DNA from 4 places in the Oceanobacillus sp. FSL W8-0428 genome. Region 1 is predicted to be linked to each of the others. Evidence: riboswitches for the same ligand, from Rfam matches in the RefSeq annotation. Region 1 holds a riboswitch; each other region holds the start of a gene.
What was found. A riboswitch is a leader RNA that binds a small molecule or an ion and turns the genes downstream of it on or off. The one in region 1 is predicted to bind S-adenosylmethionine.
Positions count from the first base shown of each region.

Region 2: linked by a shared signal. The riboswitch ahead of MKY30_RS10250 (YezD family protein) and the one ahead of MKY30_RS07345 (SDR family NAD(P)-dependent oxidoreductase) in region 1 are both predicted to bind S-adenosylmethionine.
Region 3: linked by a shared signal. The riboswitch ahead of metK (methionine adenosyltransferase) and the one ahead of MKY30_RS07345 (SDR family NAD(P)-dependent oxidoreductase) in region 1 are both predicted to bind S-adenosylmethionine.
Region 4: linked by a shared signal. The riboswitch ahead of MKY30_RS17070 (methionine biosynthesis PLP-dependent protein) and the one ahead of MKY30_RS07345 (SDR family NAD(P)-dependent oxidoreductase) in region 1 are both predicted to bind S-adenosylmethionine.

Region 1 covers NZ_JBBORB010000001.1:1,614,183-1,621,780, forward strand. The annotation lists gene MKY30_RS07320 (ABC transporter permease) at 1-357, opposite strand, end outside; gene MKY30_RS07325 (hypothetical protein) at 482-1,264, opposite strand; gene MKY30_RS07330 (PadR family transcriptional regulator) at 1,254-1,592, opposite strand; gene MKY30_RS07335 (S-ribosylhomocysteine lyase) at 1,973-2,440, opposite strand; gene MKY30_RS07340 (Na+/H+ antiporter NhaC family protein) at 2,494-3,795, opposite strand; gene MKY30_RS07345 (SDR family NAD(P)-dependent oxidoreductase) at 3,848-4,612, opposite strand; SAM riboswitch class I at 4,712-4,813, opposite strand; gene MKY30_RS07350 (lmo0954 family membrane protein) at 5,056-5,409, shown strand; gene MKY30_RS07355 (PspA/IM30 family protein) at 5,434-6,069, shown strand; gene MKY30_RS07360 (DUF898 family protein) at 6,195-6,533, opposite strand; gene MKY30_RS07365 (hypothetical protein) at 6,675-7,229, shown strand; gene MKY30_RS07370 (helix-turn-helix domain-containing protein) at 7,347-7,598, shown strand, end outside.
Region 2 covers NZ_JBBORB010000001.1:2,193,980-2,201,577, forward strand. The annotation lists partial or broken gene MKY30_RS10220 (LutB/LldF family L-lactate oxidation iron-sulfur protein) at 1-292, shown strand, start outside; gene MKY30_RS10225 (LUD domain-containing protein) at 292-993, shown strand; gene MKY30_RS10230 (ChbG/HpnK family deacetylase) at 1,060-1,902, opposite strand; gene MKY30_RS10235 (flagellar brake protein) at 2,209-2,871, shown strand; gene MKY30_RS10240 (GNAT family N-acetyltransferase) at 2,994-3,512, shown strand; gene MKY30_RS10245 (class I SAM-dependent methyltransferase) at 3,772-4,518, shown strand; SAM riboswitch class I at 4,867-4,970, shown strand; gene MKY30_RS10250 (YezD family protein) at 5,172-5,318, shown strand; gene ssuE (NADPH-dependent FMN reductase) at 5,514-6,062, shown strand; gene MKY30_RS10260 (O-acetylhomoserine aminocarboxypropyltransferase/cysteine synthase family protein) at 6,118-7,446, shown strand; gene MKY30_RS10265 (hypothetical protein) at 7,463-7,598, shown strand, end outside.
Region 3 covers NZ_JBBORB010000001.1:4,738,596-4,746,193, reverse strand. The annotation lists gene MKY30_RS22835 (hydrolase) at 1-20, shown strand, start outside; gene MKY30_RS22830 (hypothetical protein) at 198-710, shown strand; gene ytkD (RNA deprotection pyrophosphohydrolase) at 741-1,211, shown strand; gene MKY30_RS22820 (ABC transporter permease) at 1,254-2,045, opposite strand; gene MKY30_RS22815 (ATP-binding cassette domain-containing protein) at 2,032-2,838, opposite strand; gene MKY30_RS22810 (ABC transporter substrate-binding protein) at 2,851-3,843, opposite strand; gene pckA (phosphoenolpyruvate carboxykinase (ATP)) at 4,016-5,602, opposite strand; SAM riboswitch class I at 5,785-5,890, shown strand; gene metK (methionine adenosyltransferase) at 6,069-7,268, shown strand; gene MKY30_RS22795 (gamma carbonic anhydrase) at 7,331-7,598, opposite strand, start outside.
Region 4 covers NZ_JBBORB010000001.1:3,577,188-3,584,785, reverse strand. The annotation lists gene MKY30_RS17085 (VanW family protein) at 1-291, opposite strand, end outside; gene MKY30_RS17080 (NAD(P)/FAD-dependent oxidoreductase) at 600-1,808, opposite strand; gene MKY30_RS17075 (hypothetical protein) at 2,014-2,865, opposite strand; SAM riboswitch class I at 3,190-3,294, shown strand; gene MKY30_RS17070 (methionine biosynthesis PLP-dependent protein) at 3,373-4,479, shown strand; gene spx (transcriptional regulator Spx) at 4,730-5,137, opposite strand; gene dacB (D-alanyl-D-alanine carboxypeptidase/D-alanyl-D-alanine endopeptidase) at 5,381-6,745, opposite strand; gene MKY30_RS17055 (YjcZ family sporulation protein) at 6,882-6,977, shown strand; gene MKY30_RS17050 (twin-arginine translocase TatA/TatE family subunit) at 7,278-7,493, opposite strand; gene MKY30_RS17045 (M20/M25/M40 family metallo-hydrolase) at 7,571-7,598, opposite strand, start outside.

The DNA of each region.
Region 1 (7,598 bases):
TGCACTTGCGATTAAAATAATCAATGTTCCGATAACCAGGACATATCGCTGCTGAAACATCTGGTCACCTTCTTTTAGCTCTGCTGTTTTTGTAGTGAAATGTAATGCAGGTATTTTACTGATAATGGGCTGCAAAACGTCCACATCGTCGGTATCAACAAAAATTTCACTTACATTCAAAACATCGGCTATTTCTTCGGACCAATCGACAACAATACTGTTAAATGGAAATAAGGATGATTCATTAGAAATTGCACTGACAATAAGTGGATCATAGCCTGAGTAATTATAAAGATCAGTTATTGGCAGCTCGTCTCCCACTTTAATATGATGCTCTTCTGCAAAGCTTTCTTCCACAATTGCCCCCAGTTAAGGGATATTGCTTATCTTGATGGGAAAGATTTGTTGCGCGTATATCTGTATCAATGATTTTATCAGGTAATTGAAGGCTGAAGCTTGCAATTCCACATTTAACTATTGTTTAATGAGAGATTTTTTTATCCTCTTTTTTAGATGTATACATTAGAATTCCCATTACAGTAATATTAACGGCAATAAGTATAATACCGGAAATGATTAAATAGGATTCACCTTCTAGAATGCTGCCACCAGTAGAGATTTTACCAATAATCTCAGGCACACTAGGCAGACACATTAAGAATATAAATATTGCCAAAAACCATTGCTTCAAGATAAGCGTGACAATAATGAAAATACTTAAGAGAATAGCTCCGATAATAAGGTTTACAATAAAATTGCTCTCTGCAAGCACAATCCCTGGATGATTTCGGATAATAAATTGTCCGCCGACCAGAGCAGCCATGTAAGGAGCATAAAATAAAAACAGTCCGATGTAGGTTTTTTTACTGTCTCCATATTTTTGAACGATTTTTTTTAAGGAAATGATAGTAGCCGCTGTTCCGATAATCAGCACTGCAAGGTTATACAGGATAACACTTGTATTTAATTCAAAGTCTCCGCTGATTAGGTCAGGAATGATAAATACCCCCAGCAAATAGACAAGTAATAAAATACTATATTTAATAAAACCTTTGTTTCGCGGAAGTTCTTCGGAAATAGACCGGATATACGCCTTCACAGAATTTCCGGTAATACTTCCTACACTTTGCCCATTTGCTTCCGCTTCTATTAAATGATCTCGCAGTTCTGCTTCAATTTCTTGAATATCTTTTTCTCTTTTACCGCGGCTTATTAGCTCTAAACGTAAATTCAGCAAAAATTTTTCTGCTTCTTTACTTAGCATCCTCCACACTCCTCATCAAGTTATTCATCCCTTTATTCAGATAGGACCATTTATTCCGAAATACGGCTAATTCTTCCAAGCCTTTATCTGTGATTGTGTAGTATTTTCGTTTTGGCCCGCCTGTATCGGATTTTTTCAGTTCGGTTTGGACATATCCTTTTTTACTTAAGCGCAGAAGTACAGGATAAATACTTCCGTCACTGATTTCCGGGAAATCCCGTTCTTTTAATTTCTCTAAAATTTCATATCCATAAGTTTCACCTTGAGAAATTAGTCCTAAAATTGCTCCATCTAATAATCCCTTCATCATCTGATCAGATACTGACATGCCGTACCTCCTTGACTATCTTGTAATATACTATAGTTGATTAAAAGGTAATTGTCAACTATCTTATATAAAAAGATAGTTGAGTTTTTTCTTTTACTTTAGGGATAGGTAAAGACGATAATAATGGTGTAATTCAAAGTAGCTGAAATTTTTATTTATAGATTTGAAGTGAAGGGGAAATGATAAATCCATTTACATAAGAAAAACCAAGAAAATCACTTGTTCTTTAAAACACTGGTGTTCTTGCCAAGGAGATGTCCGCTACGGGAAGCGTAGTGTATTTCTGGAGCGGCTATCTCCAGCATTTTTTATACTTTCTTACTCTTTAAAAAAAAGAAACCCGGGCATGCCCGGATTTCCTTTTAACAATTTACTTCAATTTATTCTGCAAATACCTTATGCCATTCTGCTTTATGTTCCAGTAATTCTTTTGCTAATTCTTTGGCACCTTCTAAGCTGTGGCTCGCAGCCCAGCCGCATTGAACTTCATTACATGCGGGAACTTCTTCAGCATTTAATACATCTTCTAAAGTTTTTTCTACTGTTTCCAGAAGTCCATCATAGTTGTCATCGTTTAAAATAGTTAAATAGAATCCAGTTTGGCAGCCCATTGGACTAAAATCTACTACCGTATCATGATGGTTTCTAATTAATTCAGCCATTAGATGCTCCAGTGAATGAAGTGCAGGCATATCCATATGTCCTTTATTCGGCTGTTTTAAACGCAGGTCATACTTATAGATAACATCTCCATTTGCACCTTTTGTTGTTCCAGCCAAACGGATATAGGGTGCTGCCACTTTTGTGTGATCCAGATTAAAACTTTCTACATTCATTGCTTTTACCATAATTGATACGCTCCTTCTTTTTTCTTTAGTTTAACATGTTATTCTTTATTTTTTTAGTTTCCAGCTTTTTTAAATCTGGGAAAGCCTATTAATATAGCAATGATACCACAAATTCCTAATGTCATTGGGTAAATAGAATAAGGTATGATGCTTACTGGTGAAATAGCTGCAAGACCGGCAGCCGCCAGCATTTGCCCTCCATAAGGAACGAGCCCTTGCCAGCAGCTTGAAAAGATATCCAGCAGACTGGCAGACTTTCGCGGGTCAACGTTATATTCATCGGCAATATTTTTTGCTAGTGGTCCAGTCATAATAATCGAAATGGTATTGTTTGCTGTTGCGATGTCGGCGGCACTTACTAACCCGGCAATACCAAATTCCGCTCCTTTTTTCGTTCTTATTCTGCTGGTTACAGTATTGAGCAGCCACTGAATACCACCATTATATTGGATGATGCCAATCATTCCGCCAATGAAAATAGCAACTAGTGCAATATCCTGCATGTTTAAGACCCCTTGAGAAACGGCTTGGATAAGTCCCGTTCCGGTAAAAGAACCATTGAGCAATCCAATAATACCGGCTAGAATAGTTCCTCCGAATAGAACAATGAGTACATTGATTCCGATAAGCGCACAAACTAATACAGCAATATAAGGCAAAACTTGAATAAATTCATAAGGATATTCACCAGCTAATTCAACGGAGCTCCCACGAGTGATAAACCAAAGAATAATAGATGTAACTATTGCTCCCGGTAAAATAATAAAAAAGTTTGTCTTAAATTTATCACTCATTTTTGTATGCTGTGTCCGTACGGCAGCGATGGTTGTATCTGAAATCATAGATAAATTGTCTCCGAACATTGCTCCACTGATTACTGTCCCCATTGCTAGTGCCAGTGGAATGCCGGTTTGCTCAGCAATACCTATGCCGATAGGGGTAAGTGCAGCAACAGTTCCCATAGAAGTCCCCATGGAAAGAGAGATAAAACAACCGACAATAAACAGGCCGACCATCAAATAATTACTTGGAATGAACGACAGCCCCATATTAACTGTTGATTCAACGGCACCCATTTCTGAAGCGGTCTGGGCAAATGCCCCAGCCAAAATAAAAATAACTACCATTAACATGATATTTGGATGTCCTGCACCTTTGGTGAATATCTCCAGCTTTGCAGTAAGTTTTTCTTTTCGATTCATTGCTAGTGCCGCAGCTGATGCAATAATGATAGCAACATTAATTGGCATGTTGGAAAAGTCGCCTGTGATTAATCCAGTGCCAATAAATAAAAGTACAAAAATAAGTAATGGTAAAAGCGCCAATAAGCTTCCTTTATTTTCTTGATTAGCCATTGAAATCCTCCTGATTTTTTATCTGTTTAAGATAATGGAATATAAAAAACGATTAGTTCATGGTCATACCGCCGGTAACATTTACTCCTTGCCCTGTCATATAATCCGAATAAGTGGACGCCAAAAAGATAACAACATTTGCAATATCCTGCGGAACCCCTGTTCTTCCTAAAGGGACCTGAGAATTATCCTCGAGTTCAATTGCCTCCGCATTAACTTTTCGAAGCTCACCGCCAATCGTTCTTTCTGTCCTCTTCATATCTGTTTCAACGATACCTGGGCAGACGGCGTTCACATTGATTTTATCCTTAGCCAGCTCTAGAGCAGCAACCTTGGTCATACCAAGAACAGCATGCTTTGAAGCGACATAGCTCCCCATAAGCCGGTATCCGTTTTTGCCGGCCTGTGAAGAAATATTGATAATTTTTCCGCCTTCTCCCTGCTGTTTAAGGGCATTAGCCGCCGCCTGCATACAGAGGTAGACTCCTTTTGCATTAACATCCATTGTTTTATCCCAATCATTTTCCTTTATATCAACAAAATAATCCATTGTAGAAATTCCAGCATTATTTACTAAGATATCTAATCTGCCAAAATGATCTATCACATGCTTGACCATATTGTCTATCTGATCACTTTTTGATACATCGGTGGCAATATATAAAACATTAGCTGCTGCATTTGCAGGCGCATCTATTTTGTCAGCTACAGCAACCTTTGCCCCGCAATCCAGAAGTGCCTCTACAATTGCCTTGCCAATTCCGTTAGCTCCACCAGTTACAATCGCAACCTTACCTGTTAAATCCATTGTGTACATCACGAACATTCCTTCCCTTCATTGCTGGAATAAAAAGCAAAATAAAAACCCCTTCTTAAATCAAAAGAAGAGGTAAAAATGAAATAAATTATTTTTCTCTTCCTATCTCTAAGCTTTGATGCTACTGGAATTGGCACAGTACTAATATAGTCCGCTGCCGAGGCTTCGAAGGGCCAGTCCCTCCACCTCTCTAGATAAGAAATTATATACTTATAGAATATGAATTTTGTAATTAATAGTAATAAGATACAAGAAATAAATTTGAAAGTCAATATTTGTTGTGGAATTACCTTTCCAATTTTGTTCTTTTCGAATACCCTGTTTAACTGTAGTTTAGAAGCAAATAGACCTTAAGGCTTAGACAAAGATATTTCTCAGGCTCATTACGGGGAAGTGCCAAAACCGATAAGATAAAGATACGATAACGAAAGGGGAAAAACAAAATGAAAAAATTCATGTTGTTTGTCGGAGGACTGATCGCGGTGCTTGTCCTTCTAGCAAATTTAGGTCCAATGGTATTACTGGCATTAAGCGTATGGCTACTATATATATGCTTTAAAAAATTTATGAGCACAGATTCAACTGCTGCAAAAGTAGGTTGGGCGATACTCGGATTAGTTGTAGTGAGCATTACATTCTCTAATATTTATGCTGTTTTAGGTGTTGCAGCGGCATATGCGCTTTACCTTATCTATAAAAATTGGAACACACCGGAAAGCTCTGTTGTCCACGAAATAAAAGAAGATGAAGACCCATTTACGAATTTTGAAAAACAGTGGGCGGAGTTAAACAAATAAAAATCATAAAAGGAGAGATTGATTATGTCAACAAATATTTTCACTCGAATGAAGGATACGATTTCAGCAGATTTACACACAATGATGGATAGAAAGGAGCAAAAGAATCCAATTGCTGCGCTTAATCATTATTTACGCCAAAGTGAACAGGAAAAAGAAAAAGTAAGAAAGCTGATTGACCGCCAATATAAATTAAAAGAAGAGTTTGCACGTGAGTATATGAAAGCACAGGAACTTGCGGATAAACGCTTAAATCAAGCACAAATCGCAGATCGTGCTCAGGAAGAGGAAATGCATGAATTTGCTCTAAAAGAGCATGAAGAATATCAAAACCGTGCAGATCGTATGAAAGCATCCAGAGAAGTAGCTATTACCGAGCTTGAAAACCTGGAGCAGAAATACGAAGAGATGAAGCACCGCTTAAAGGATATGCACCTGCGCCGTATGGAACTGATGGGACGTGAAAATATCGCAAAAGCGAATCATCAAATTAATCGGGTAGTGGAAGAGTCACCAGAAAAACCATTCTCTAAGTTTGCAGAAATGGAGCAGTATATTGAAAACCTGGAGTACAAAGTAAACAGCTCATACTATCGAAGCACGTTTGACAACAAAATTGCAGCAATTGAGAAGAATTTAGATGAAAAGGAAACAAACTAGAGCGCATAGACAGAAGCGAAAAAATTAAAAAGTGTTCTTAGCAGCTCAAACAGCACTCCCCTCATTGCCAATTGGTAATGAGGGGAGTGCCTATTTTGAAAACCAAAATAATTGCAGTATAAAAATTAATTAATAAAATTAGTATGGCGTACTTTCCAATCTTCCAGTTTAATAAACACCCAGAATCCATAGATACCTAATGTGATAATCGTTAAAAGCCACCATTTGATCCAGTTGCCGAAAAGGCCAACAGCTGAACCTGAAAAATGCATCCGTTTGCCATCAATAACTGTATGATTTATTCTCCAACCATAAATCATTGTAATTGACCACGGATAACAAATTCCTAGTGTAAAGACCGTCACTAATGTCCCAAGAATAACCCAGCCAATGAATTGAAGTAATCCACCATCAAAGAAGCTGGTTCTTCCTTTAAATGTTTCTACTCTCTCATTCTCCACCATTAACTCCCTGCTCTCTATGTAAATGATGCTGTATATTCTACCAGAAAATAGAAGGGATTATCGATACTTAATTGTATTGTAGTAGATTTTCTGTGGGAGTATTTGTAAAATAAAGACAATTCAAATGAAGGGAGTGTGCCATTGTTTACAACGCCCATCATTTTAGAAGAAAAAACAGACTACATGAAGCATGATCGGCTGACGAAAAAGCTCATACAAGAGTTTTTTGAGGAGTTCATCGAAGGCTTTTCCCCCGAACTTTACCCCTATATTGATTTCTCCAAGGTGACATTCCTTGAACAGGAAGTATACTTGGACTACATCAATGGCCGCAGGAAGGAAATAGATATTCTCGCTGAAGTAAAGCTGAATCACCAGGACAAAATCCTCCATATTCACACCGAAGCACAGTCAATTCATGAAGATGATTTCCCCGAAAGAATGTATCTCTATTTTTCTTACCTCTACGCCAAACACCGCAAACCGATTCAACCCATCGCCGTTTTGAGTTATACTAGAGAAAAAGAAGAACCGACTCAATTCCAAATTAATACACCTACACAAAACGTACTTCAATTTAATTTTTTACAATTACATTTAACCAAGAAAAAGTGGAAGGAATATATTCAATCAGACAACCCGGCGGTGGCAGCGTTACTCAGTCAAATGGGCTATGAAGAGCATGAACGTGCTTAGGTAAAGCTAGAATTTCTGCGCATGATTACCCGAATGAAAATAGATCCAGCCAAAACAACATTTTTATATGGATTTTTTGAGACTTATTTGAAGCTAAATAAAGAGGAGGAAGCGCAAATGATGGAGAAAATCGAAAACTTGCCGGAAGAGGAAAAAGAAATGGTACTTCATCTTCCTAATTCATATTTTGAGAAGGGGTTGGAAGAAGGAAAACAAGAAGGAAAGCGGGAAGGGATAGCAGAAGGCAGGAAAGAAGGTATACAAAAACGGAATCAGGAAGTAGCGTTGAAAATGATTGCAAGAGGAATGCCGATCAATGAGATAGCAGAAATCACAGAGCTGAGCAAAGAGGAAATTAAAAATCTTGCT
Region 2 (7,598 bases), 580 kb from region 1:
ACACGAGCATTTAATCCGTCATCGCGAAATTATTGTAGAAGAAGAAAAGAAATCACCTGTTTCAGAAAAAATCATGATGAAGGGCTTTGCACAATGGGCATCGAATCCGGCTGCATATAAATTAAGCACAAAAGTAGCGAGAACAGCATTAAAGCCATGGACAAAGGACGAGTATGTTGAAAACGGTCCTGGTCCATTAAAAGGATGGACAGATGTCCGTGACTTCCCTGCACCTGCCAAGCAATCCTTCCGTAGGTGGTGGAATAAACGTCAAAAAGGAGGAGAAGCATAATGGCTATTCAAAATCGTGACTCCTTTTTAAGTAATTTGGCTGCAAACCTTGGCCGTCCGCAAAAAAGAGAAGCTGTGATAAGACCGGAATATAGTGTTCAGCCACAGCGTGAGGTTTTTAAAGATTATTCTACAGAACAGCTTATCGAAGTGTTAAAAGAGCATTGTAAAGTCATTCATACAGATTTTGTACGTACAGATAAAAGTGATTTGCAGGCGGCTTTGGTAAAGGTTTTGGAAGGATACGAGGCAACTTCTATTATTGCATCGAATGATAAGCGTAATCAGGAATACGGGTTGGACAAGACTTATGAAGAACTCTCAAAAGAAATGGATATCCATTTGTGGGATGCGAGACTTGGTAAGGAAAACCAGGTTATTGCGGAAAGAACAGATGTAGGAATTTCTTTTAGCGATATTACCCTTGCAGAATCAGGAACTGTTGCATTAATGACAAATAAGGATAATGGCAGATCCATCAGTCTGATGCCGAAATGTTATATTGCTATTATTCCTAAAGAAACCATTGTGCCTAGAATGACGCAGGCAGCAAGTAAGATTCACAAGGACAATGAAAATGGTACTATTCCTCCTTCCAGTATTTGTTTTGTTACAGGACCGAGTAATAGTGCTGATATTGAAATGAATCTGATTGTTGGTGTCCACGGACCGGTTAAAGTAACATATATTGTAGTAAATTAATAAGGTTGGATTTTCATAGACAAAAGCTTCCCCACGACTTGGCTGGAGAAGCTTTTTTCGTTCTAATTACAGCTCTTTATAAGAAATTAAATCAATATGCTTTTCGTTTAATTGTTCCTTGACACGAATATCCGTCAGCATAGCAGCCTCCTGTGTCCGGGGAATCAACAGTGAAGAATGATTTAAAATATAATCATCTAAATAACCAGGATGAAAAATGAGCATGTCCACGCCATCTTCATGCAGGTTATCCAGCATTTTTTGCAAAGAATGATAAGGGTTATAATCTGCCTGCATACTTTCCATCATCAGATATACCTTCGTATCATTTACCATAATAAAGGAATCATTACTAGTAAGATCATTTGGGTTGGATCCTGCCGGTAACCCAGAATAAGTTAATCCATGTACCTCCGCAAAATGCTCTAATGCTTTAAAAAAGTTATCGCTTGCAATAGCATGACCTTCAAAATAATCCGGTTTCTTGCCGAATAATTCGATGAACTTATCATATTGTGCTTCAATTTCAATCAGTGCTTCTTCGAATACAACAAAATCTTCTTTGGCAGTACGATATTCTTTAGAGGATCTAAAATAACCATTTTCCGATACTAAAGACGGAATTTTTTCCGGATCAGCCAAAGGTCTGCCGGCGCAGATATTTGTATGCTGGCCGAAAGCAACAGGCTCCGCCTGGATTAAAGCTACTCCATGCTGTGTGGCAGGCATATTCACCATGACACCGACACTGGAAATTAAGCCATCCTTGACAGATTTTTCAATACCGTAATTTACTGCTTCCGAATACCCTAAATCATCAGCTCTAAACAGTACTTTTTTCTTCATAATTATCACTACCAATCTTTTTATCAATTCTTTTATCTTTAGTATATACGTTACGATAGCCATGACAACAAATCCAATTAAACAGCTGATATTTTATATCTAAATTAATAATAAAAATTAGAATTATCATTACAAAAATTCTAAAAAAACGTTATAATTAGGAAAAAGTGGTCCTGTCTAAAGACCTAATTTGAAACATGGATCGTAGTATAAATTAACTTTTTATTTATTTTGAGAAATTTATTTTTTTACAGGTTCTATAAAAAATACAGAAATTGGTTTTTTTTATGACTTGAAATTTTTCTCGGATAAATTACATAAAATGAATGGATGGACAGTTAAGCATATGAAGAAAAGGGGCTAATTCTTATGAATGAACAAATTTATACGGAATTTTGGGATGGTCAGATGCTGGAGATTTTAACATCAGATAAAAAAATTTATTTTACTCAGCTTATACGGCATGAAACTGAATTGCTGATTCAAAGACCTGCAAATAAACAGAATGTACCCATGCTTATTGAAAATGACATGGATGTTACCGTTTATTTTCATGATGATGAAAAAGGACTGTGCAGTTTTGGCTCAAGAATAAATCGTCACGATAATGGGAAAATAATAATGACGAAACCATCGAGGGATTCAATAAAAGTAGTACAAAGAAGGCAATTTTTCCGAGTGAAGGCAGCTGTAGAAATGACTTTGATATTACCTTCTGCTGAAGGTTCAGATGAAGAAGGCGATAAGCTGAATGTTACTACCCATGATATCAGCGGGGGCGGAGCAGCTTTTCTTTCCGATTCTAAAATATTGGAAGAAGGAGACGCGGTGAAAGGTGTATTATACTTGAAGACAGATACTGAACAGAATAAAGTAGAATTTAAAGGGAAAATTGTTAACGTTATGAAACAGCATAATCAATTTTACAAAACTGCTTTACAGTTTATCAATATGAGAGAAGGAGCAAGGTCAAAGATTGTAAAGTTTTGTATCGTTAAACAAATTGAATTTCGTAATAAAGTCAAGGAATAGTCAGCAGATTAATGAGAAATAAACAAAAAAATTAGAATAGAAATATTAAATTTTTATATGAAAAGAAGGAATTTCTTAATTTTATGTCGAATATATAGCAAAGGATATAAGGAGGTAGATTTATGTCAGAAAAAGTTGGATCAATTAACCAAGACTTGGATGTGTATGTTGCGCAAAAAGAAGATATGAAGTCCATACTCCGGCTGTTAAAGGGTGTCACCACATGGTTAAAGAAAAGCCGTTTAAAACAGTGGGAGTTCCTTGATCAGGACGAGGAAGATCCAGAAGTAAGACAGTCTATTGAAGACGGGTCTACCTTTGTTGTGAAAGAAGGAGACAATATTATTGCTACATTTACATTAAACGAAATGCAGACTCCTTGGGATAAGAATATTTGGGGGCAATCCAGTGAGGATGCATTTTATATGCATCGCCTGTCAGTAGATCATGATCATATTGGACGGGGGCTCGGAAAACCGATTGTCGAATGGATGGAAGCTTATACAAAAACGCAGGGAATGCGCCGGATTCGTTTAGACTGTGTGGAAAGCAATAAAAAACTTAATCAAATTTATAGGGGTTTTGGCTATGATTATAAAGGAACCAATCATGACCATTGCAGGTATGAAAAAATTTTATAATTTGTGATAGCTGCTCTTTATCCTCTATATAATCATCTTCAGTGATTCGATTTAAATTATCTTCAAAAGGATTTTTTCAAGATATTAATTCTGACGGTATACCTTATCATATTTTAAATTTGAATAAGGTTGCTGTCAGGAACTACATAGTTTTGCCAATAACAAGCATGTTTTCAATAGATATGCTTTTTTATGTTTTAAAGGGTCTATTTGAACATGAATTTAGAGTAGCACTATATGTTGGAGAGGAAGTAAAGCAATGAAACAAAATAAATACGATGATAATCATTTTTTTCAAGCATACTCAGAAATGGACCGGTCTAAGAAAGGGCTGGAAGCAGCCGGAGAGTGGCATATATTAAAAGAAATGCTGCCAGACTTCAAAGGGAAAAATGTTTTAGATTTAGGCTGCGGATTTGGCTGGCACAGCCGCTATGCCAGAGAACAGGGAGCAGAATCTGTAATAGGAACTGATATATCTGAACGAATGCTCACACATGCAAAAGAACTGACCAATGATCCCGGTATTACGTATCTGCATCAGGCTATCGAGGATGTGGATTTCCCTGAAGAATCTATGGATATTGTTATCAGTTCACTCGCGCTTCATTATATCGAATCATTTGATAGTGTTTGTGAAAAGGTATATGCGATTTTAAAGCCGGGTGGAAGCTTTGTCTTTTCTGTAGAGCATCCTATTTTTACCGCAAGAAAAGAACAGGACTGGATTTATGATAAAACGGGTAAGGAGCCTTTACATTGGCCGGTGGATAATTACCAGATAGAAGGGAAACGGGAAGCGTCCTTTTTAAATGAAACGGTGACAAAGTATCATCGTACTGTGTCTACATTTATGAATGGTTTATCGCAGGCTGGATTTGAGATCTTGCGAGTGGAAGAATCCGTGCCTTCTGAGGAGATGCTTAAGAAGATACCTGAAATGAAGCATGAATTGCGCCGGCCGATGTTTTTAATGATTGCAGCAGAGAAAAAGGAGAAAAGCTAGAAAGCACTTTTGGCTTTTACTTAATGGAAAATGACAGTAAAGAAGTTACGGTGAGGCTCTTTTGGAAAAGTTATTTTAAATCTATTAAATAATAATGAAAGACTGGTCTACTATAGGTCAATGCTTAGAATAATATCTTAGCATTGGCCTATTTTAATGCAGGGGAAATTAAATTAATCTTTAAGCAAGGACTTTTCTATCTATAAAGTGGGGAAGATATTGGTGCACTTCCTTAGCTGCACTGCAGGCAGCCATAACATTAAAAATTTCAAAAGTTTAAAAATAAGGATTGACATTCCCAAAAATAGTATGTAAACTAATAAACACAATTAAACCACTCGGAATAATATCTTATCTAGAGAGGCGGAGGGACTGGCCCGAAGAAGCCTCGGCAACAGACTTACGCAAGTACTGTGCCAATTCCTGCAAGTGTTTAGCTTGATAGATAAGAAGAGTAAGTGAACCATATTGTTTCAACCCTTTTCTTATTTAGAGGTGGGATTTTTGTTTTTTTAATTGCTGATTGGGCTACCAAAGGCATGTGTGTTTGAGCTCATGATTTGAGAGATTTCGCAATGTGGAAAACAGAAGTTTAATGAATTTATTTATTTTTCATGACATTTCTTAAATAGGGGGGAGCTGGCTTGGGAAAGATTGATGATGTAAAATTGAACCATATTTTAAAAGCATTGAAAGAACTGGAATATGGTTCAGTAGTTATTACCGTGCATGACGGAAAAATTACGCAAATAGATACGACCGAGAAGAAGCGTTTTTCCTTAGTGAAAAATCATTCTTAAAAAATTAATATTATGTATGCCCATTAGACAACTAAAGGCATCTTCCATTTCGATAATATATGTTATCGGATGAAAGATGCCTTTTTATTTTTATAAAACTGTTTAAGGGTGTTCCTGTAAAAGTACCATGAAGTTCAGGTTTCTAAAATTATACTAAATACGAATATACAAAAATGAATGGAAAGGATGAAATAGATGAGTGAGATTGTCGTACTATCAGGAAGTCCCTCTGAAGTATCACGTTCAAATGCAGTTTTAAGGTATATCGGATCCACACTTGAGGAAAAGGGTTTTTCAGTAACACATATATCTGTCAGAGATGTACCCCAGGACGTATTATTTAATGGGGAATTTAACAGTCTTGTTATTCAAAGAATAACTTCTCTTATCAAAGAAGCAAAAGGAGTTATCGTTGGAACACCTGTTTATAAATCTTCTTATTCCGGGATTTTAAAGGCTTTAGTAGACTTATTGCCGCAGGATGTATTGGAGGATAAGACGGTCTTGCCATTAATGACAGGAGGGAGCTCCTCTCACTTACTGGCGATGGAATATACATTAAAACCGTTGCTGGCTTCTTTAAAGGGAATGAATTTAAAAGGTGTGTATTTTGTTGATAGTCAGATTGATAAAAGAAATACTGCTAATCCTATTGTACACACAAATGCGCTGGAGCGATTAACGAAGCAGGTAGAGTATTTTACAAAATCAATTAGTAAAAAACAGATGAAAATCTTACTATAAAAATATTTTTAAAAATTATGAATTATAGGATGTGTAAACAGAAAGGAGAAGAGCAATGAGTTTTGAAGAGCAAGATACACCGAATTTTAATACAGTTGCACAGCATGGAGGCCAGGAATCAGATTCATTAACGCATGCAAGGGCAGTGCCGATTTACCAGACAACATCTTATGAGTTTGAAAGTCCGGATCATGCTGCTTCTCTTTTTCAGATGCAGAAAGAAGGATATATCTATTCTCGTAACGCGAATCCAACCAATCGTGTTTTAGAAAAAAGATTAGCCGGTTTAGAAGGCGGGGTTGATGCCTTTGCTGTTTCTTCCGGACAATCCGCCATCACAATAGCTTTATTAACACTTGCCAAAGCAGGGGAGGAGATTGTAACAACAAATGCATTATACGGTGGAACATATAATCTTTTCTCAGAAACATTTTCACGCTTTGGAGTAAAGGCTCGTTTTGTAGATGGCACAGATATTGAGGAAGTAAGAGGTGCAATAAATGAAAAGACAAAAGCTGTTTTTACAGAGTCAATCGGTAATCCGGGCTTACAGATTGCTGATATAAAAGCACTTAGCAAGGCTGCTCATGACCATGGCATTCCACTAGTTGTTGATGCCACTTTCACTACGCCATACTTACAAAAGCCAATCGATTACGGAGCAGATATTGTCATTCATTCTGTCACGAAATTTATTGGCGGAAACGGAACAGCGATTGGCGGAATTATAATTGATGCCGGAAGCTTTGATTGGGGTAATGGAAACTTCCCTGAATTTACAACTCCAAACAGAGCTTTAAATAATCAATCGTATGTTGAACTGCCCAGCGCAAGTCCGTTTATTGCGAAGGCCCGCTTTGAACTCGGGCATAACCTTGGGACGGCGTTATCCCCTTTTCATGGCTGGTTATTTATTCAGGGATTACAGTCATTATCTGTTCGAATGAGACAGCATGTTGAAAATGCTCAGGAGGTTGCTGAATATTTAGCGAATCATCATCTCATTGCATGGGTGAATTATCCAACGTTAGAAGGGGATTCACAGTATGAACTTGCGAAAATCTATTTGCCAAAAGGGGCAGGATCTATTTTTACATTTGGAGTAATAGGTGGATATGAATCTGCGAAAATCTTTATCAACTCTGTGAAATTACTTTCTCATGTGGCGAACGTTGGTGATTCCAAAACACTTGTAATTCATCCGGCGAGTACAACACATGCAAGGTTATCACCTGAAGAAAAGCTCACAGCAGGAGTTGAAGAAGAACAAATTCGATTATCAATAGGGCTGGAAGATGTTGAGGATATCAAAGCGGATATCGACCAAGCATTACAGAAAAGCGTTGAAGCCAGTTTCGTAGAGGAAGTAAATCCATTTAATTAAACAAGGAGAGGAAAACATGCTTATTGCTGTTGTACTAAACGAAATAAAATTAATTGTACCCATTGTTGAAGGGGAAACGATCCGTATCTTTGACTCTGAGAAAAGCACATATAAAGATTTTGAAAATCCGGCAATTCATCTAAAAGAAGGAA
Region 3 (7,598 bases), 3.1 Mb from region 1:
GTATATTAGATGGAAAATAATTATTATAAAGGAGAATAAGCACCAAGTAAAACAGTGCTTTATGATAGGAATGTTTAGATGGTATAATAAAAAGGTACAGTATATTAGATAAAATTTTAAAAATGACTTTTAACTTTCAGAGGAACCGGATTTTTAAAAGTATATTAAAACATAGATATCCACAGGGAGTGCTAACTATGAGAAAACTCGCTTTAATTCTTTGTTTTACCGTAATGATAGCAATTATTTTCTCTATTACTGCGCCAAGAGAAGTTACTGTACAAGGTGAGAATCAAATTGATATACCTGCTGCAGAGGCAGAAGAAACACAACCTGATAAAGAAGAAATTATTCGTGTAATGAATGGATTATTAGATACCCTGAAGCAGGATGCAGATGATTCTTATAAATTGAAGGACTATGCGACAGAACAGGAACTGACGGAGGCCTTTGAAGCATATCTAACAACAGAATTAGCTGAGCAGTTTGTCGATTATTATTTTCGGGTAGAAGCAGATGGCGTTTATGTATTTCCGACAGAAACAATGCCATGGTTTCAAGAAGAAAATGAATATGATATGATTAATACATCTAATCATTCCGTACGACTGGTACAGGAAAATGAAAATGACATGGTAGGAAGTTACACTCTTGTAGTGGAGATGACACTTCAAAACGGCTGGAAAATCCAAGATATAAGCTATAAGTGATGACACCACCGTGGGAAAGTAGTGGAAGAAGTGAACGTTTTTAAAGATTATTACAATAATAAGGTACAATTATCTTTTTTAGATCATCCATTTTCAAAAAATCCAAAGCATGTATGGATCATCTGCCGATATAAAGATAAATGGCTGTTAACAGATCATAAGGAAAGAGGAATAGAGTTTCCTGGTGGAAAGGTAGAACCTGGGGAAACAGCCGGACAAGCAGCTATCCGGGAAGTAATGGAGGAAACAGGAGCGACAGTAAAAAAGCTCCACTACATTGGTCAGTATAAGGTGGACGGGCGATACGAAACAGTGATTAAGAACGTCTACTTTGCGGAAATAGATGAACTTACGCCGCAGCCCACCTATTATGAAACAAACGGGCCGGTATTACTTAGAGAGGTACCGGCGAATGTAAAAAGAAAATCAAATTATAGTTTTATTATGAAGGATGCAGTGTTAGAATCCTGCATGCTCCGGATTAAAAAAACATATGTGTAAAAAGCAGACAGCACTTAGCTGTCTGCTTTTTACTTTAGAAGATTATTTTCTTATCAGTAATTGCTCAATTTTCTCTACAGTTTTGTACATAATTGCAGCAAGGATAGCGATAATGACCAGGCTCGACATAACGAGTGTAAAATCAAACACCTGAAAACCGTAAATAATTAAATATCCTAAACCTTGTTTGGAAACTAGATATTCTCCGACAATAACCCCTACCCAGGAAAGCCCGACGTTTACTTTTAATGTGGAGATAATGGCGGGTAAGGAAGCGGGAAAGACAGCTTCTTTAAAGCATTGCCATTTTGTTGCATCAAAGCTCCTTAATACTTTTAAATAATTTTGATCAACCTCATTGAAAGCTGCAAACACGACAAGGGTTGTGACAATAACAGAAATAATAAACCCCATCGCAATAATTGATAAATAGCCAGGACCGAGAGCTACAATAAGTATTGGTCCAAGTGCAACCTTTGGCATAGCATTAAAGACAACCAGATAAGGATCCATGACTTTTGAAAAACGATGAAAACTCCAAAGCATGGAAGCTATGATGATTCCGGCAATAGTACCTATTAAAAAGCCGAGTATGGTTTCGAGCAGTGTAATCTGAATATGGCCTAGTAAAGAACCTTGTATAAGTCTGCTCCATATAGAGCTGAATACACGACTGGGAGAGCTGAATAAAAGCGGATCAATCCAATACAATCTGCTGGCTACTTCCCAAAAGGCGAAAAAAAGAATCAGAATGGAGAGCTGCCAGGTCAGTACAATTTTTGCTTCTTTTTTTAACTTTTGCTGATAAGCTGCAAATAACTTAGGACCGTTCATAAGCATTCTCCTCTATCGGTTTTACCGTATGCTTCTGCTGGTCTAGGTCAGCCCAGATTTTGTCAAACAGCCGTCCATATTTAGGATGTTTCCTTGCGAGAAAAGGAGATTCATCCCTTAATTCAACAGGTACATCGTATATTTTAGCAATAGCACCAGGGTTCGAGGACATTAAAATAATCCGGTCGCTCATAGAAATTGCTTCTCCAATATCATGTGTTACCAGTATAGCCGTTTTTTGATAAGCTTTAAGTAAATCGGATACCAATACTTCCAGTTTTAATTTTGTCTGAAAATCGAGTGCAGAAAAAGGTTCATCCAGCAATAGAATTTCCGGCTCCGTGATAAGCGTTCTTATTAAAGCAGCCCGCTGCCGCATCCCGCCGGACAATTCACTTGGATATTTATCAGCCACATTTTCGAGTCCAACTTCCTCCAGGAGAGCTATTGCTCTTTGTTTTAAGTCACTTGTCTGTCTTTTTCTAATCTGGGGTCCTAAGAGTACATTATCTATAATGGTTTTCCATGGAAATAAATAATCCTGCTGCAGCATATAGCCAATTTCTAAATCGCTAATCTCTATTTTTTCATTATTTATTAAAATCTCACCTTCAGCAGGCTGGAGCATTCCAGAAATCATCGAAAGCAATGTTGATTTTCCACAGCCGCTTGGGCCGAGTAAAGCAACAAATTCATTCTTCTTAACAGAGAAAGAAATATTGTGCAATGATTCTGTGTACTGCTTTTTGGAGAAGTAATAATGAGATACTCCATCTAATGTTAGATAAGACATCTTTACCCTCCTTTATTCTTCAATAATTTGCTCAGCATAATCAGTGTTAACAAGATCTTCATATGGAGCATCTCCAGGGAGTTCACCGGCCTCATCCATAATGCTTTTCAGATTTTCCCAGGCAGCTTCTTCAAGCAGTGGAGATGTAGCATAGGAGCCTTGCTGTTTATAACGCTCGATTGCATTTGCGAGCATTTCTACATCTGTATCCTCAAAATAAGGCTCTACTACCTTGGCAATTTCTAATGAGTCTGTCTCCTGCACCCATTGTTGAGCCTTATAAATTGCCCTGGTGAATGCTTTAACAGTTTCCTCCTCTTCATCTAAAAAGCTTTCCTTTGCCATGAAGACGGTATATGGGACCTGACCAGATTCTTCGCCGAAGGAAGCAATAATGTGTCCTTGACCATTTGCTTCAAAAATACTTGCTGTAGGTTCAAATAATTGAACGTATTCATAATCACCACTGGCAAAAGCACCTGGAATATTAGCGAAGTCAATATTTTGAACTAAATCTAAATCTTCATGGGGATTAATATCATGCTGCTTCAAGACATATTCTCCAACCATTTGCGGCATCCCGCCAACACGCTGTCCGAGAAAATTGCTGTCCCGTAAATCCTCCCAATTAAAGTCTTCATCTGCTTCTTTGGCTACTAAAAATGTGCCGTCCGTTTGGGTTAACTGGGCGAAGTTCACAGCATAGTCTCTGGAATCCTGAGCATAGACATAGATAGATGTTTCGGAACCAACAAGAGCAATATCAGCACTGTCAGACAAAAGTGCTGTCATCGTTGTATCTCCACCCCAAGTTGTTTGTAAATCCACCTCCAGCCTCTCTTCTTCAAAAAAGCCTTTTTCTAAAGCGACATATTGCGGTGCATAAAAAATAGAACGAGTTACTTCCGCAAGGTCTATTTTAGTCACTTTATTTTGATTACAAGCACTAATTAGAAGAAGAGAGCTTATTAATAAAATGAAACAGGAAAGTTTTCTCACTTTCATCTTCCTTTCTCAAAAACTGATCTTGAACATCTTCTATAAATATATGATTGGCGGGATGATTGTGTGAACGCCTATAAATTAGGATAAATAGGCTGCGGATAATTACAGGGAGAGGAAAAGTGAAAAAGGGTAAACTCAAGATAATGAGTTTACCCTTTTATAGAGGAGATGATTATACTAATTTATAAAGTGGTCCAGCTTTTCTTATGTTTTCACTTACTTCTGTGAATTTCTCGAAATTCATATGGAATTTGCCAGCCAGTACCTTTGCTTCTGTTTCATAGCTTTCTTTATCCTCCCAAGCATTTTTAGGAACAAGAACTTCATCTGGAACACCTGGAATCGATTTTGGAATGGCTAATCCAAAAATTTCATCTATTGTTGTTTCCACGTTATTCAGTTCACCAATTAAAGCTGAATGGACCATTGCCCGGGTATAGGAGAGCTTCATTCTGTTTCCAACCCCGTAAGCACCACCAGTCCAGCCTGTGTTAATAAGAAATACATTGGCATTAAATTTATCAATTTTTTCTCCAAGCATTTCTGCATATACTGACGGATTTAACGGTAAAAATGGAGAACCAAAGCATGCTGAGAATGTTGCAACAGGCTTTGTCACACCACGTTCTGTTCCAGCCAGCTTACTGGTGTATCCACTCAGGAAATGATACATTGCCTGTTCTTTTGTCAGTTTACTGATTGGCGGTAAGGTTCCTGATGCATCCGCTGTCAAGAATATAATGGTATTTGGGTGTCCAGCGACACTAGGCTCTAGGCTATTATCAATATTTTCTAATGGATAAGCAGCACGTGTGTTTTCGGTTAAAGAAGTATCATCATAGTCAGGGACCCGCGTATCTTCATCTAATACTACATTTTCTAAAACAGATCCATAGCGGATAGCATCAAAAATTTGCGGCTCTTTTTCTGCCGATAAATTAATGCATTTTGCATAGCAGCCACCTTCAATATTGAATACGCCATCTTCACTCCAGCCATGTTCGTCATCTCCGATTAATCGTCTGTCAACATCTGCTGAGAGTGTAGTTTTTCCAGTTCCGGATAATCCGAAAAATAAAGCTACATCGCCTTCTTCTCCTACATTGGAGGAGCAATGCATGGACAGGACATCTTGCTCAGGCAGAAGGAAATTAACTACAGAGAAGATTGATTTTTTTATCTCTCCTGCATATTCTGTTCCTCCAATAAGTACAATGCGCTGTTCAAAAGAAATTAAAACAAATGCTTCTGAATTTGTACCGTCTGCTTCAGGATTGGCTTTGAAACCGGGAGCAGAGATTACTGTAAAATCAGCTTCGTGCAATTGCTCCATCTCTTTTTCAATAGGAATAAATAATTGTCTTGCAAATAAATTGTGCCAAGCATATTCATTAATAACTTGAATAGGCAGTTTATACTTTTCATCTGCACCGGCATAGGCCTGGAGATGAAAAATTTCTTCTTTGTTATCTAAATATGCAATCACTTTGTCAAGCAGCTGATTGAAGGTATCCTCATCAATTGGCTGATTGACATTTCCCCAGTCTACTTTATCTGCTGATAAGGCATCTTTTACAATAAATTTATCTTCTGGAGAACGTCCTGTATATTTTCCAGTGGTAGCACGGATAGCACCAGTAGCTGTCAATTTCGCTTCATCACGATTGATAATTTTTTCAATAAGTTGGCCTACAGAATAGTTGCTGTAAATATTTGTTGAAGTGAACTCCTCCAGAATACTTCTCCGCAATATTTTCATAAGACAATTATTCACTCCTTTTAATGGTGTAGAATTCATTTTATCCTTAAAATATGTTTATTAGTATAACACATTAAATATAATAGTCCATACTACTTTATGAAAAAATATTTTTTATGCTACATAGGGTAATTGGGTTGACAGGAGAGGCTTGTTTCGTTAATCTAATTATTGAACGGATACTCTTATTCAGAGATGGTGGAGGGACAGACCCGATGAAGCCCAGCAACCTCACATAATGTGAAAGGTGCTAACCTGATGCAAGGATCATTCCTTGAACAATAAGAGCGAAAGGCCAATATGTTTCCCTTTCCTCATGTATTTTGAAGGAGAGGTTTTTTTGTTTTTAGGAGACTTTTTAAATATATTAAAAGTTTGCATAAAAAATGAAACCACATTGGGTGGAATGATAGATTTACATTGAAACAGAGTTCCGTAACATACAAGGAAAAGGGGAGTTAGCCTTATGGCTGCAAATCGTCGTTTATTTACTTCTGAGTCAGTTACTGAAGGGCATCCGGATAAGATGTCTGACCAAATTTCTGATGCTATTCTGGATGAGATTCTTTCGAAGGATCCAAATGCGAGAGTAGCGTGTGAAACAACTGTTACAACTGGAATTGTTTTAGTTGCCGGAGAGATTTCTACAAGTACGTATGTAGATATTCCTGCAATTGTACGTGAAACAGTAAAGAATATTGGATACACCCGAGCAAAATATGGTTTTGATTCTGAAACTTGTGCAGTGTTAACTGCTATTGATGAGCAGTCTCCTGATATTGCTGGAGGTGTGGATATAGCGTTAGAAGCAAGGCGGGGACAGGAAATTGAAGAGGAAATTGAAGCAATAGGAGCTGGAGACCAGGGCTTGATGTTTGGGTTTGCCTGCAATGAAACAGAAGAGCTTATGCCTCTGCCAATCTCTTTGGCTCATCGTTTATCCAGAAGATTAGCAGATGTCCGTAAAGAGAAAATTGTGGATTACCTGCGTCCTGATGGAAAGACTCAGGTAACGGTGGAGTATGATGAAAATGATCAGCCGTTACGTGTAGATACTATTGTTGTTTCTACACAGCATCATCCAGATATAACAAATGAACAAATAGAAGCGGATATTATTAAACATGTTGTAGAAGCTGTTGTACCAAGTGAATTACTGGATGATAAGACAAAATACTTCATTAATCCGACTGGCCGTTTTGTATTAGGCGGACCACAAGGGGATGTCGGCTTAACAGGAAGAAAAATCATTGTTGACACATATGGAGGCTATGCAAGACATGGCGGTGGAGCCTTTAGCGGGAAAGATGCAACGAAAGTGGACCGTTCTGCTGCTTATGCTGCACGCTATGTTGCTAAAAATATCGTTGCTGCAGGTCTGGCTGATTCCTGTGAAGTTCAATTAGCCTATGCTATTGGTGTAGCACAGCCGGTCTCTATTTCGATTAATACATTTGGCACAGGGCTCGTCAGTGAAGAAAAATTAGTGGAAGCAGTGCGCGAGCTATTCGATCTGCGTCCGGCAGGTATTATCCGTATGCTGGATTTGAGAAGACCAATCTTTAAAAATACCGCTGCTTATGGTCATTTTGGCCGCACAGATATTACATTCCCGTGGGAAAAAACAGATAAAGTGGAAGAATTAAAAGCTTTAACTGCTAAATAAAAAAATGTCAGGTATCTGAGGATGCCTGACATTTTTTACATGCAATCAAGATGGTAGTGATGCTATTTATCCATCCCCATTGATGTTTCTCTTAAATAATACTGTCCTTTTTCCACGTAGGATTTGCGGATACGTTCCATTTCTTCATAATCCTTATCCGTTAATTCACGGACTACCTTAGCAGGCCTGCCCATTGCTAAGGTTCTAGGAGGTATTTTCTTCCCTGGAGGCACCAGACTCCCGGCACCGACAAATGCATGCTCTCCAATTTCTGCACCATCCAAAATAATGGAACCCATACCGATAAGTGCATGATGGCGTATAGTTGCT
Region 4 (7,598 bases), 2.0 Mb from region 1:
ATGAAATTGGTTTACTTCCAGCGCATACCCATGTTTTTCTTTTACAATTTCCCCATTTTTATTAATATAAGCGTTTTTCGGCTTTTTATAGACCTTTTCCTGCATATACTTTGTTAAGGACTGAATGTTATTCCAATTTAATAGTGCCTCATCCATTTCAAATATATAAGGTTTTAAATCAATAAGCCAAGAATCATTCTGTTCATCGTAAAGCTCCATGACAGAAGCATGCGATGTATGAGGAAATATAAGAAATAAAAATATCAATAGCAGTACAGAAATTCGCATCATGACACACCCCTTAAGTATTATTATGTTTGGGATGTTTTATTTCTATACAGTGAATAAATCTGGAATTATTGTTTCGTAAATGAAGAACACTATCTATACTAAAAACCATAAAAAAATTGCCAGGAATATATCCTGACAATTTTTCAAACTTATCTAAAGTCCCTGTTATCTTCTAAATACTCACTTGCAACACGGTAACCTACCAGTGCTGTCAAAGCAAGCAAAACATAGCAAAAGAAATTCTTCATATTTTTTACCTCCTGTGGAGTATTTTATCGAATACAACGATTAGGATGACTTCCTATTATTTAGAACGGACGGAATTTACCTTTTTTAAGTAACGTTTTTGCACCGCCAACTAAGAATAGAGAACGGTCATCAACAACTTTCTTCATTGCTGCCGCTGCTTTACCGCTTAGTTTTTTACCGTCAAGTACGTTTCCGATACCATCAGATAAACCAAGAGATGCAACTGTTCCTTTATTAGAGTAAACAAAATCAGTAACAACTTCATCGCGAATCAAGGCAACAATGTTGTCAGCAGCTTTTGCTCCTTCTTGAACAGCTAACTGACCTGTTGGAGGAAATGGTCTTCCAGATTCTGGATCCATTGTCCAAGAGCAATCTCCAAGAATAAAGATATTTTCTTCACCCTCCGGACGTAAATCCAGTCCAACATTTACTTTTCCTCTAAATAATTCAAATCCCGATTCAGCTAATACCGGGTTACCAGTTACTCCACCAGTCCATACTACTGTACCAGCTTTAATTAATTCATTGTCTTCACCAACCACAAATCCTTCTTCAGTACATTCTTTAATTGGGGTACCGATGCGGAATTCAACACCACGATTTTCTAAAGATTGTTTTCCGTAAGAAACCAAATCTTCATCAAACATAGGTAAAATAGATGGCGCAGCTTCTACATTAATGATTCTTGCTTTACTGCGGTCAATATCATATTTTTTACATAGCTCGGGTACTTTATCAGCGAGTTCCCCAACGAATTCAATACCTGTAAAACCACCACCGCCGACTACGATTGAAATTTGTTCATCGCGTTTTTCTTCGCTTGAAGAGTATTGAGCAAACTGATATTCGATATGTTCAGCGATCAAACGGCTGGAATCTATGTCAGTAATCGCATATGCATGCTCTTCCATTCCTGGAATGCCAAATGTATTAGAAACAAACCCTAAAGCAAATACAAGATAATCATAAGCTACTTCGCTGTTTTCAAGAACAACACGTTTATCTTCGCGTTTCACTTCTGTTACTGTATCGTAAATTAGACGGACACGCTTAGGGTTAACAACATCTGTAAGCATAAAACGTGCCTGATTCGGGTTAATAGTACCCGCTGCAACCTCATGTAACCATGTACTTTCATAGTGATAATTATGTTTGTTAATTAAAACAATTTCAGCTTCTTCAGGAGACAGCTGTTGAGTTAAACGTCTTGTGGCAACTAATCCGGCATAGCCTGCACCAAGCACAACTACTTTTGGTTTACTCATAATTCATCTTCCTTCCTTTCTATCTTCCATAAATCAAATTTAATGTAATAACGAACTATCCATATAAATAGTTACTGCAATTAATATAATATCAAATTTTGTTGAAATAGGCTAATATTCATTGTAATTTCTTTAAAAAATCTCTTTTTGTCTTTTTTTGTTTTCGATTATATTCAGATTTAAAAAAAACATAGTATATAATTATTTACTCAGAGTAAACCGTTGCTACGCTCTTGTTGTCATCATCTTTAGATTCATCATTATCCGGTTCCTGATCAGAAGTATCTTCTGTATCTTCATTTACTTCTTCATTGTCCTCTTCATCTAAATCTTCTTCATCTTTTCCCGGCTCAGGTTCTTTACCTCCTGTGCCTTCTTCTTTGTCGCTATCTTTGTCTGGATTGTCCTCTGTATTTTCTGGTGGATTATTATTTTCTTTTACAGTATCTTCTGTATCTTCGGATTTAGAGCCACTAGAATCAGAAGGCTTTTTATTTTCATCAGAGTGTATCTTGCTGCCAGATGCTGATGAGCTTTGATAACGATCTGCTTCTGTTTTTTCCTTTGAATTATTCGCTTCACCACCGGCAGTGTTTCTTTCATTGGAATAATTATTACTTTGCTCTTTCTCTTCAGTTTGTGCTTGATTGCTTTCACCTTTTGTTATTTGGGAAGAAGGTTCTTCCTCAGAAGTTGAATAAGTTTCACTTTTCACTTCTGTTTCTTGTACTGCATAAGCTTCGTCCTGAATTTCTGTTTCTTGAGCCGTGTTTGTATCTTCCTGTACCTCTACTTCATCATCTTGAGAATTATGATGATTATTTAAATCGACAGTCTGATAAATTTGCTGATTATTTGATAACAATTTATTCTCCCATGAAGTTGTAAAAAGCTCTACACTTTCGCCAGTTTGTCCATTTGCAGCTTCTCCGACCCGGGTATTCAGCTCCATCTGGTATTGTGTGGAGCGATTTTCATTATAAATCCCGATACCGACGATAATGATACATCCTGTTAACATACAAATGTTAACCAATAATAGCTTTTTTTTACGCATATATCTTCTTCCTTTTTTAATATATTTTCATACTGTTGCTTTTTCACCCTTTTTATTTCAGACCTTCATAATCTTTTTAATTGAGTGTCTAATTTGCAATACATTATTCAAATAAATACTAACACTACTATTGTAATCTTCATCTCATACCTTTTCAAATACTTTTCGCGTTTTTTTGAATTCTTATTTCCTGCTCTTCATTATTCTATAGAGTAAAAGCTTGGTATGACTGAAGTCTGCTTTTGAATATTCTCCAAAATAAAACTTGATTTTTTTTCCTGGCTCTTGTACAGTAAACGTAATTATAAATGAATAAAATTTTAATTCTTATCCAGAGAGACGGAGGGACTGGCCCGATGATGTCTCAGCAACCAGCTTGTCATAGCAAGGTGCTAATTCCAGAAGGGTCTATCCCTTTAAAGATAAGAAGCGTATGATACGGATGTTATACCCTTCTTATTCCTAAAATAAGAAGGTTTTTTTATTTCTAAGGAGGCTGAATGAAAGATGAAAAAATTAGAAACTGCGTTAGTACAGCTAGGTAACAAAACAGATGAACGTACAGGAGCAATAAATCCGCCTATTTATATGTCAACAGCATATCAGCATCAAGGCATCGGTCATTCTACCGGTTATGATTATTCCCGTACCAAAAATCCAACAAGGTCCGTATTAGAGGATGGATTTGCAAAACTGGAAGAAGGGGATGCTTCTTTTGCCTGCAGTTCAGGGATGGCTGCTATTCAATTAATCCTCTCCTCCCTTTTTCGTCATGGCGATCATCTTATTGCAACAAAAGATATTTATGGTGGTACTTATCGAATTTTTGATCATTTTGAAAAAGCATATAATATTTCTGTAACCTATGATGAATGTCAAGATATCTCGAAAACAGAACGATGTATTAACGAAAATACGAAAGCGATATTTTTAGAGACGCCAACAAATCCTTTACTGCAAGAAGTAGATATTGAAAAATACTCAAAACTGGCAAAAAAACATAATTTGCTGCTAATTGTCGATAATACATTTTTGACCCCTTATCTGCAGCAGCCTATTACACTGGGTGCAGATATTGTTGTTCATAGCGCAACAAAATATATCGGCGGTCATAACGATGTACTGGCAGGTATTGTGGTTACAAAAAGTCCAGCTCTGTCTGAAAAAATATTTGAAATGCATAACGCTTCCGGCGCAACATTATCTGCATCAGACTGCTGGCTTCTTGTCAGAGGGTTAAAAACACTTGCACTTCGCATGCAGCGTCATGAGGAAAATGCACAGAAAGTTGCGGATTACTTGCAAAAGCATCCGGCAATCCGCCGGGTTTATTATCCTAATAAAGGCGGTATGCTTTCTTTTTGTTTAGCAGATGCCGATCAGGTAAGGTCCTTTTTAGCTAATCTAAACTTAATTGTATTTGCCGAAAGTCTGGGCGGTGTAGAAAGCTTTATTACCTATCCCACTACACAAACACACGCTGATATGCCGGAAGAAGAAAGAAACAGCCGGGGAATTGGTAATGATCTTCTTCGTTTCTCGGTGGGAATTGAAGATGCCGGGGATTTGATAGCAGATATTGAACAAGCATTGCAGGATGACGAAAAAAAATAAAAACAAAACTTTACTCAAAAAAGTCCCGGCTCTTCTCCCAGGAAATCGAGCTGACGATTTAATTACCCACAATGGCAAAGAGTGTTACATTGTGATAAAAAAGTTACAAAAATGAGGCAACCTCAATATGAGGCTGCCCCGTATTTTTCTTTATAAAGTAAACCTATTCTCTTTCATACTCTATTCAAAGCTTTAAAACTTACGCAATTCCATAGTATATTCTGATATTTAAGGTTTATTTAAGGTTTATTTAACCTTTTATCAATCCTAAATCTACCTTCCATTGTAACCATTGAAGCTGCCGTGTTTTCCTAGGTAAAAATTGACGAATATCCTCCTCGTGATAACCGACCTGGAATCTCTTTTCATCAACCAGAATCGGACTTTTCAGCAGTCTCGGATACTTATGGATTAATTTTAGTAAGGTTTGTAAAGGAAGCTCCTCTACATTCAAATTTAGTTCTTTGTAAATTTTAGAACGGGTTGAAAGAATCTCATCCGTACCTTCTACAGTCATTTGTAAAATATTTTTCAATTCTTCAATAGTCAACGGTTGGTGTAAAATATTACGTTCTTTATATGCAATCCCATGTTTGCGAAACCATTGTCTCGCTTTTCTTGTAGATGAGCAAGATACTCCGTAAATATGCACTGTCATATCCATTCTCCTTATTATTTGACATATCCATTACAAGAATCAAAATGATAATGTTTGAAATGACAACTTTTTTTAGCTTTTTTCATTTCATTAATCTATCTTAGCTACAACTTTAGCATGGAAATGTGGTAAAACTATGGTAAGGCCATGAAAAAAACATAAAATGAAGCTTAATTTATATAAAGTATACAATTTTTCAAGCCGGTTATTTGCCTAAACCCCTGATTTATCAATACCTTTACCTTAAGACCAATTTTCTATTACAGCCAACAATGCTATTAATTCATCCTCCAGCTCTTTCCCTTTATCCTCATCTAACAAATGATTAAATAATACGGAAAAAATAAGCCGCTCTCCATTCACGTTTGTTAAGTAGCCGGAAAGTGTGCTGGTCCCTTCAATCGTTCCTGTTTTCGCCCGAACTTCTAATCCTTTCATCCGCTTCCGTAATGTACCGCCGACCATTTTATCTTCTTCTCCCGCTATCGGTAAACTCTTTAAAAATTCAGGGAACCAGTTTTCCTCCTGTATTTCAAAAAGTAAATGTGTTAATTCTTCAGCGGGAATAAAGTTAGCAGCTGAAATTCCAGAACCATCCTTTAATTGGATAGTATCCAGATTTATACGGTACGGAGCTAAATTTTCTTTAACTGCCGCTATGCCGGATTCCCATGAACCGTCATCATACATAATACGCCCTAATTCTTTTGTAAGCATCTCACCTATCCCATTATTGCTCAGCTTCATAAATGGAATTAAAATACTGGATAATGGCAATGACTGCTGCCGGTAAATACATTTTGCATCTGTTTTTTTCTTTCCTCTTTTTATTTCACCTTCCAGAACAATCCCTGTGCTTTTAAAAATATGCCGGATTGTTTTTGCAATATAATTTTCAACATCTTTGATCGCCATATATACTTCTTGCTTTCCCTCTTTGATTCCTATTTTTCCCGATATAAAAAAATGATTTTCATCATTAAGCCGTTTTACAATAAGTTCTTCTTCATCAGCCTCCTCTACGGTTATCGCTTCATTTGTTATTGAAATTCCTTCTGTATGAGGAGAAACTTCTACATTAGGAGGGTGATTGTTTTTCTCCGGTTCTATTGTGAGCTTAATGGCATTCGTATCATAATCTGAATCTGGAGCAATCGTTAATGCAGATACTTCTGATCCATATGCATATTGCTGATCCTTCCATATTAAATCCTCAGACCACCGAATATCGTCATACCAGCTATCATCAAGAATAAAGTCCCCATATATATGTCTGATGCCTTGTTCCTTTATAGAAGCTGCAAATTGCATATAATCCTTTAACTGTAAAGTTGGATCTCCTTTTCCAACTAGATATATATTTCCATGGCATCCTTTATTTACTATTTCTCCATCACAATAAACCTCTGTTTGAAATGTATAATCAGGACCCAATTTTCTTAAAGCAGCAACTGCTGTTAATATTTTTAAATTGGAGGCCGGCTGAAGACGTGCAGATGCAAAATAATTGTACAAACTCATTCCACTTGTGCCGGACCGGATACTAAGACCCAATAGGCTTCCTTCGTTTTTACATTTATCTATTAAAAAATCCTTTAGCTTCTTCATTGATTTCACCTCAGATTACAGAATATGTGTATCTGAGATTAATTCGATATCCATAGGTTAAAATCCTTTTTTCTAGTCAAATACCCTCTCAAACAGAAAAGCATTTCATATATTAACCTTACAGGGGGTGTAAATAATGAGTAGTTATAATGAATTTGGCGGAGGTTTTGCGCTGCTGGTAGTATTGTTCATCTTATTAATTATTGTAGGAACTTCTTATTGGGGATCCTAATGATTCCATAACAAACAATTTTTCCTCCTCTTCCCTATGGTTAACTAGCTATTTTACGTACAATTAGCTTGTATAAACAGATCGTGATTATGAACGCTTGTAAAGACACTCTGCAAAGCCTCTTTACAAGCAATTTTTATGTTTATTTTAAAAAACAAAAAAATCACTTGTTCTTTAAAACATTGGTGTTTTTGCCAAGGTGAAGGAGATGTCCGCATCAACACTCTTATATATTTATCTTATTCTTTCAAATAAAAAACAAGGCGCGTGATTTAAGCATCAAATAGCGCCTTGTTTTTCTTATTTTGTTGAACTGTTTCCAGATTCATCATTATTCTCTTGCAGTTCGTTCTTTTTGTCTTCCTCAGACATTATATTATTAGCTGAATTTTTGAATTCCCTTAAGGTTTGTCCGGCTGCCTTCCCGATTTCCGGAAGTTTTTTAGGACCGAAAATAATTAAAGCAAGTACAACAATCAGGATCAAACCTGGAACACCTATATTTGCTGGACTCATGGAACCACACCTCCATTCTGATTTTATTATAAAGCATTTCTTTCTATTTTATAATGGGTAATTCAATAAAAATATGACTAATTGTCTTCTTTTTGTGAAATTTGC